2 linked regions of the Halorhodospira halophila genome follow. The protein of the gene in region 1 interacts with the protein of each later gene in a pairwise test. Links are inferred from orthologs where the notes say so. Each region holds a gene or a part of one and is shown on either strand. Other genes may lie near its edges.

The links. The genes of interacting proteins can lie anywhere in the genome.
Region 2: the proteins of recJ (region 1) and CCR79_RS13330 interact in binary tests that used the Escherichia coli proteins (3 or more experiments, as listed by UniProt). The link is inferred for Halorhodospira halophila from one-to-one orthologs.

The regions. Positions count from the first base shown.
Region 1 is NZ_NHSN01000002.1:67,525-71,120, forward strand. The notes cover bases 336-3,335. They hold recJ (single-stranded-DNA-specific exonuclease RecJ), read right to left. Parts: upstream 2,703-3,335; coding sequence 969-2,702; downstream 336-968. Other genes in these bases: CCR79_RS00980 (carboxy terminal-processing peptidase), read left to right, coding at 336-929; CCR79_RS00990 (hypothetical protein), read right to left, coding at 2,695-3,335. In the rest of the region: more of CCR79_RS00980, read left to right, coding at 1-335; more of CCR79_RS00990, read right to left, coding at 3,336-3,596. UniProt on the Escherichia coli protein: Single-stranded-DNA-specific exonuclease.
Region 2 is NZ_NHSN01000044.1:12,964-15,953, reverse strand. It holds CCR79_RS13330 (DNA topoisomerase III), read right to left. Parts: upstream 2,612-2,990; coding sequence 389-2,611; downstream 1-388. Other genes in the region: CCR79_RS13325 (hypothetical protein), read right to left, coding at 2,617-2,990; CCR79_RS13335 (hypothetical protein), read right to left, coding at 160-384.

The DNA of each region.
Region 1 (3,596 bases):
ACGTCCAGCGCCTGCTTGGGGAGTTGCTCGAGGAGGGGATCGACGGCCTGCTGATCGACCTGCGCGGAAACTCCGGGGGGGCCCTGCGCGAGGCCACCGCCCTCACCGCCATGTTCACCGGCGGCGGACCGGCAGTGCAGGTTCGCGACGCCCGCGGCCACCCCGAGCAGGTTGGCGAATCCAGGGGCGAGCCGGCCTACGATGGGCCCCTGGGGGTGCTGGTCGATCGACGCAGCGCATCGGCTTCCGAGATCTTCGCCGCGGCCATTAAAGACTACGGACGGGGCATCGTCCTCGGCGACCAGACCTTCGGCAAGGGCACGGTGCAGCAGATGATCGGCCTGGACAATTACGCCATCCCCGGCGAGGAGCGTTCCGGGCAGCTCAAGCTGACTCTGGCCCAGTTTTACCGGGTCACCGGCGAGAGCACGCAGCTCGAGGGCGTCAAACCGGATATCCACCTGCCCTCGGAGTTCAGCCACGAGGAGTTCGGCGAGCGCGCCACCCGGAACCCGCTGCCGGCAACGGAGATCGCCGGGCTCGATGTCACGGTGCATATCGAACTCGAGACAATCATCGACGAACTGGCCCGTCGCCACCAGACACGGATGGATCAGACCGAGACCTTCCGCGCCCTGGAGCGGGAGCTTGAGGCCAAGCGCGAGATACGGGAGGACACCTCGGTCGCCCTGAACAAGGCCACCCGGCAGGAGGAGCAGAAGGTACGCGAGGAGCGGTTGCTGGAGCTTCACAATGAGCGCCGCAAGGCCCACGGCAAGGAGCCGGTGGAGCGTTACGCGGATGTTGACGCGGATGAGCTGCCGGACGCCCTGCTCAATGCCAGCGCAGCGATCATCGCCGATTTTGCGCAGCTCCTGCGCGAAGCGGGCGACGAGGTCCTCACCGCGGAGGCCCGGGAAGAAGACTGAGACCGGAGCCGGGAGGCGGCCGGACGGCCCGCCTCCCGGTCAACCTGCGGTGGTTAGGTACTCGATGCGCAGCTGCAGGGTGACACTGCCACGAAACCGGTTGACCTCCGGGCGGTAGATCGCGCGAACCGGACCCTCCAGTTGGTTCCAACCCCGTTCGACCCCACCGAAGGCGATGGCCGGGACAGTGGGCCCATTGCCATGGTCAGCATCCAGCTCCAGCCGCAGGTGGCCACCGCGCAGTTCCCGGCTCTGACGGATCCGGAAAACGCCGTCAAAGCACGGCTCGGGGAACCCCTGGCCCCAGGGACCGCCGTAGCGCAGGGCCCAGGCCGTCTCCAGGTTGAGCTCCTCCGGTTGCAACTCGCCGTCGGTCTCCACACGCAGCTCGGGCAACTCACCACCCAGCGCCTCATCCAGCGCACCGGCGAACTCGCGGCGGAACGCATCCAGCTGCCCGGATTCGATGGTGAGTCCAGCGGCCATCGCGTGCCCGCCGAAACACTCGATCAGCTTTGGCGAACGCCCGTGGATGCGCGCCAATAGGTCGCGGATATGCAGCCCGGGCACCGAGCGCGCTGAGCCGCGCAGCATCCCCTGGTCTGCCGGAGCGAAAGCCACCGCCGGGCGGTGATAGCGCTCTTTCAACCTCGAAGCGAGGATCCCGGTCACCCCCTGGTGCCAGCCCTCCGCCGCCACGCACACGCCGAGGCCTACATCCTCGGCGCGGGCCTCGAGCCCGGCCAGTGCCTCCTCAGTCATCTGCGACTCCACCGCGCGGCGCTGACGATTCAGGTCATCCAGCGCGACCGCCCGCTCCCGGGCTCGATGCGGATCTTCCTCGAGCAGGCACTCGACCCCGGCGGTCATGTCGTCCATGCGCCCGGCTGCATTCAGGCGCGGCCCGACGGCGAAAGCCAGATCGGCCGCCGTCGCCTCGGCAGGCTCGCGGCCGGCCTGCTCCAGCAGCGCGACGATGCCGGGACGGGCAACACCGGCGCGGATCCGGCGCAGTCCCTGCTCGACGAGGATGCGGTTGTTGTGATCTAACGGAACCAGGTCTGCCACGGTCCCCACGGCGACCAGATCCAGCAGCCCCAGCAGCGAGACCGGTTCCTCGCGGAGCCACCCGTCCGCCGCAAGGCCACGCTGCAGCGCCAGAGCCAGGTAGAAAGCCACGCCCACCCCGGCCAGGGCCGTACTCGGGAAGTGGTCGTCATCGCGTAGCGGATCCACAACCGCCTCGGCGGCCGGCAACGCTGCGCCGGGCGCGTGGTGATCAGTCACCACCACACCCATGCCCGCCTGGTGTGCCGCAGCGACCCCCTCCAGACTGCTGACGCCGTTATCCACCGTCACCAGCCAGGCCGGCTCCGTGGGGCGCAGCCGTTCGACGACGGCCGCGCTCAAGCCGTAGCCCAGCGAGAACCGATCCGGAACGAAAGACTGGACGGCCGTCGGATCACCGCCAGCCGCCGCAGCGAGACGTCGGAGCGCAAGGACCATGAGCGCGGTCGCTGTCGCCCCGTCGGCATCGTAATCGCCGACGACCACGATGCGCTGGCCCCGGCTCAGGGCCGGAACCAGCGCAGCCACCGCACGGTCCAGATCGGCCATGCCGGTCGGCGGTTGCAGCCGCCGCAGGCTCAGATCCAGCTCCGCGGCATCGCGTAGGCCGCGGCGCTGATAGACCCGCCGCAGGACCGGGTGCAGGTCCTGCGCAACGCCGTCCGGAAGTGCACCCGCCGGACGCCGCCGGATGCGCTCAGGCATCCTCGCCGCCCTCCCGGACCCAGGCGCCGAGGGGCCGGGGCCGGCGCCAGAACCGACGCAGCTCCCGCCGTCCCAAAGTGACACCGTGGTCATCGGCCCGAAAACACAGTTCCAGCGCATCCCAGCGCGACCCCTGCGCAGCGGCCTCGCGCAGCGCCACCAGCGCCGGCGCGGCGATCGCGCGCTCAACCGCCGCCACGGCGTCGATCCACGCCGCCCCATCATCCACGGCCAGCGCCTGCTCCGCCCAAGGGACCGCGACCAGCGTATCCGGCCCCGGGAGGATGGGCGTCGATCCAGCCAGATCCGCCACCTCGGCCCCAGCCAGCACCCCGAGCCCCAACCAGGCCGGATCGTCGCTGAACAGGCGCTGCCAGGGAAACGACGCCGGGGGCGTAGGGCACCGCCCGCTACCCCACGCCCACAGGGCGTTGATGGGCGGCTCGCCGCGCTCTTCCCGATCGCGGTTGACCGGGTGGTCACACAGGGCCATCTCGACTTCGTTGAAGAGCGTCGCCCACCTCAGGGCGTCGCCTCCCCGCGGCAGGTAGGCGTCGATGAAACGGCCGCAGACTTGTTCCGGTGCGGGACGTTCCGGCAGCGGCGCCTGGCTCTGCAAGTACCAACGCCCGGCGGATGTCCGGTGCAGCTGCACGCGCCGTCCGGCCAGCAGATCGGCCAGATCGGTCTCCAGCCGCGCGGCCTCGAACTCGTTGATCGCGACCTGCACCAGGCGCACACCCGCTGCCTCCGGGCGCAGGTGCAATGGCTGCGCACGGCTCCAGTAAGCCTCACAGCCCGGATCCCCGCCGTCGGCCAGCCATCCCAGGGCACCGGCCGCCTCGGGCACCGGCGACGGCGTCAAGGGGCCGTGCCGGCCCCGGGCCAGCCAGG
Region 2 (2,990 bases), on another replicon or contig:
GGCGCCATCCCTGCCAGGGAGCGCTTCCCCAGCAGGGTGAGTTGCGTGGAGCTGATGACCCGACCGGCCTGATGGCCGGCGCCCCGCTGCCCGGGTCGGGCGGGGCTTGGTGTGCCGTGATCAGCTCACGGCGGGCCTCCTAAGAAATAGCGAACCTTGTCACCAGAGGCTTGTCAAGTGCTCCTCGATCGCCGGCTCAACTTGAGTCAGTTCCCGCACGTCGGCCTGCACCCACACGCCGTCATCGATGCGCAATAGCGTCCGGCGCAGAGGGTCATCGGGATCGTAGTCCAGGACCTCGCATTCGCCGTGCAGGGGGTGTCGAACCCAGGCGGTCGGTGCGCAGTAGCCTCGTCGCTGCTGATCGAATGTCACCACACGCATTGCTCTACCTCCGCTGCTCAAAGATCAGCTTCAGCTGACCTTGCTCCACGCGCGCGGGGGCATCGAAGCGTTTGCCGGTCTTGCGGCTGCGCAGCCCCCGCAGATGCACCGTCTGGCCGGCGAGGAGCGCCTGGGCTTGGCGCTCGGTAAGTTTTTTGCCGGCCGTCTCATGCCAGACCCGCGCCTGGCAGGTATCGCACTGCCACGCACGGGCTTTCGCGTAGATGGTCCCCCCGCAGCCACACTCGCCGATCGAGCGATTCTGCTTGGGCTCAGCCGGCTTTCCGTTCGCATCCGGGCGCGTCGCCGTGCAGTCGGGGTAGCCGCTGCAGCCCCAGAACGCGCCGTGCTTGCCTTTGCGCCGGCGCATTGGCCGGCCGCAGGAAGGGCAGGGGTGAGTCTCGGCGCCATCGATGGCGATGGCCTCGGAGCCGGCGTTCTGGACCTGGCGCACCAGGCTATGAACCCATGCGGCCTGCTGCTCCAGGAACGCAGCCATGTCGCCGCGCCCATCGGCGATCTCGCCCAGCGCCTCCTCCCAACGGGCTGTCGTCGCGGGATCGCTCACCTCCTCAGGAACAGCGTCGATCAGGGCGCGGCCGGCCTCAGTGGCGCGGAGCGCGCGCTTGCGGCGCACCAGGTACCCGCGCTGTTGCAGGGTCTCGATGATGCCGGCCCGGGTTGCCTCAGTGCCGATGCCGCTCGTCTCCTTGAGCGTCTTCCGCAGCTGGGGATCCTCGACGACGTCGGCGACGCGCTTCATCGCCGCGAGCAACGTGCCGGCTGTGTAGGGGCGCGGTGGTTTCGTTTCGCGCTCCTGGAGCTCGGCTGCCTCGAGGCGTACCGGGTCCTGCTCATGGACCGGCGGTAGTGGTTGCTCCTGCTCTCCGGCGCGGTCCTGGCCTAGTACGGCTCGCCAGCCGGAGACGCGGATGGAGCGGCCCTTGGCGGCGAAGGTATCGGTAGCGGTCGCGACCTCGATTACGGCCTCGTCGTACTCGCAGGGCGGATAGAACTGTGCCAGGTAGTGGGCCCGGATGAGCTCGTAGAGCCGGCGTTCGCGTTGGTTCATTGCCGAGACGTCGATCGCCGCGCCGGTCGGAATGATCGCGTGGTGAGCGGTGATCTTCTCGTCGTTCCAGGCCCGAGAGCGGCGCTGAGGATCGGCGCCCTCGACCTGCTCCAAGATCGTTGGGTCCGAACTCGCCAGGGCCTGGAGCACCTGGGTCGCCTCAACATGTTGGCTGGTTGGCAGGTAGCGGCAGTCGGTACGGGGGTAGGTGATTGCTTTATGGCGCTCGTAAAGGGCCTGGGCCGCGTCGAGCACCTCCTGGGCGGAATCGCCCCAGCGCTGGTCCCCGGCTTGTTGCAGGCTCGAGAGGTCCAGCGGCAGCGGTGGGGACGCCCGATGGCGCTCGGTCTGCGCCCGAGTCACCTGCGCGTCAGCGCCCTCGGTGCGTTCGGCGGCGGCCTGCGCGGCTGAGCGGTCGATGCAGCGGCCCTCGCTATCCCGCTGTCCCGTTGGCTGCCACCTAGCCGTCCAGGCGCCCTGGGCGTGGCGGCATTGGACATGGACCTCGTAGTAGGGGTGTGGCCGGAACTGCTCGATGGCGCGATCACGCTCGACGACAAGCCGCAGCGTCGGGGTCTGGACCCGGCCGACGGAGAGCACGCCCTGGTGGCCGCGCTGCTGGGCGGTCAGGGTGAAGGCCCGGGTCAGATTCATACCGATGAGCCAGTCGGCTCGAGACCGGGCCAGCCCGGCCTGGTACAGCGGCTCGGTGCGGTTGCCGTCGAGAAGCTGCGCCAGCGCCTGGCGTATGCTGGCTGGATCAAGGGCCGACAGCCACAGTCGCCGCACAGGGCCACGGTAGCCGGCATGATCCAGGATCTCGCGCCCGATGGTCTCCCCTTCACGGTCTGCGTCCGTCGCCAGGACCACCTCGTCGGCCTGGCTCAGTAGACGCTTGACGATGCAGTACTGCTCTTTGGCCTTAGGCCGAACCTGCAGCTGCCACTGCCGCGGGAGGATCGGTAGGGTCTCGAGCCGCCACTGGCGCAGCTGCTCGTCGTAGGCCTCGGGCGGTGCCATGGCAAGCAGGTGGCCGAAGCCCCACGTCACCGCGACGCCGGGGCCATGCTGGCACCCGGCGTCGCGGCGTGTGGCACCCAGCTCGCGGGCGATGTCCCGGGCCTGAGAAGGCTTCTCGCAGAGGTAAAGCTGCATGGCCTTTACTCCAGGGCGCCCTCAAGCTGCTCGGTGAGATTGCGCTCGAACGCCTCGGGATCGGAAGGCCACGGTGCGTGATCCTCGGGGCGTCCGGTGCCACCGAAAGCCTGGTGGTACGCTGCCTGAACGCGGGTTCGATCCTGCTCGCGCTGCAACTCGATCTGGAGGACGACCTGGTCGTCGCCGATGTCGGTGAGGTCACGCAGCGAGTAGTAGGCACCAGGCTGGCTGACGTAATGGTAGATACCTATGTCCTCAGCCCCCTCGGCGTGAAGACGCTGGGCCGGTGCCTCGTAGTCGAAGGTTTGGCGCACGCGGTTGTACGCGGTATCGACATCGAGATCCACGAGCTCCTCGTAGGCGATCACATACCCAT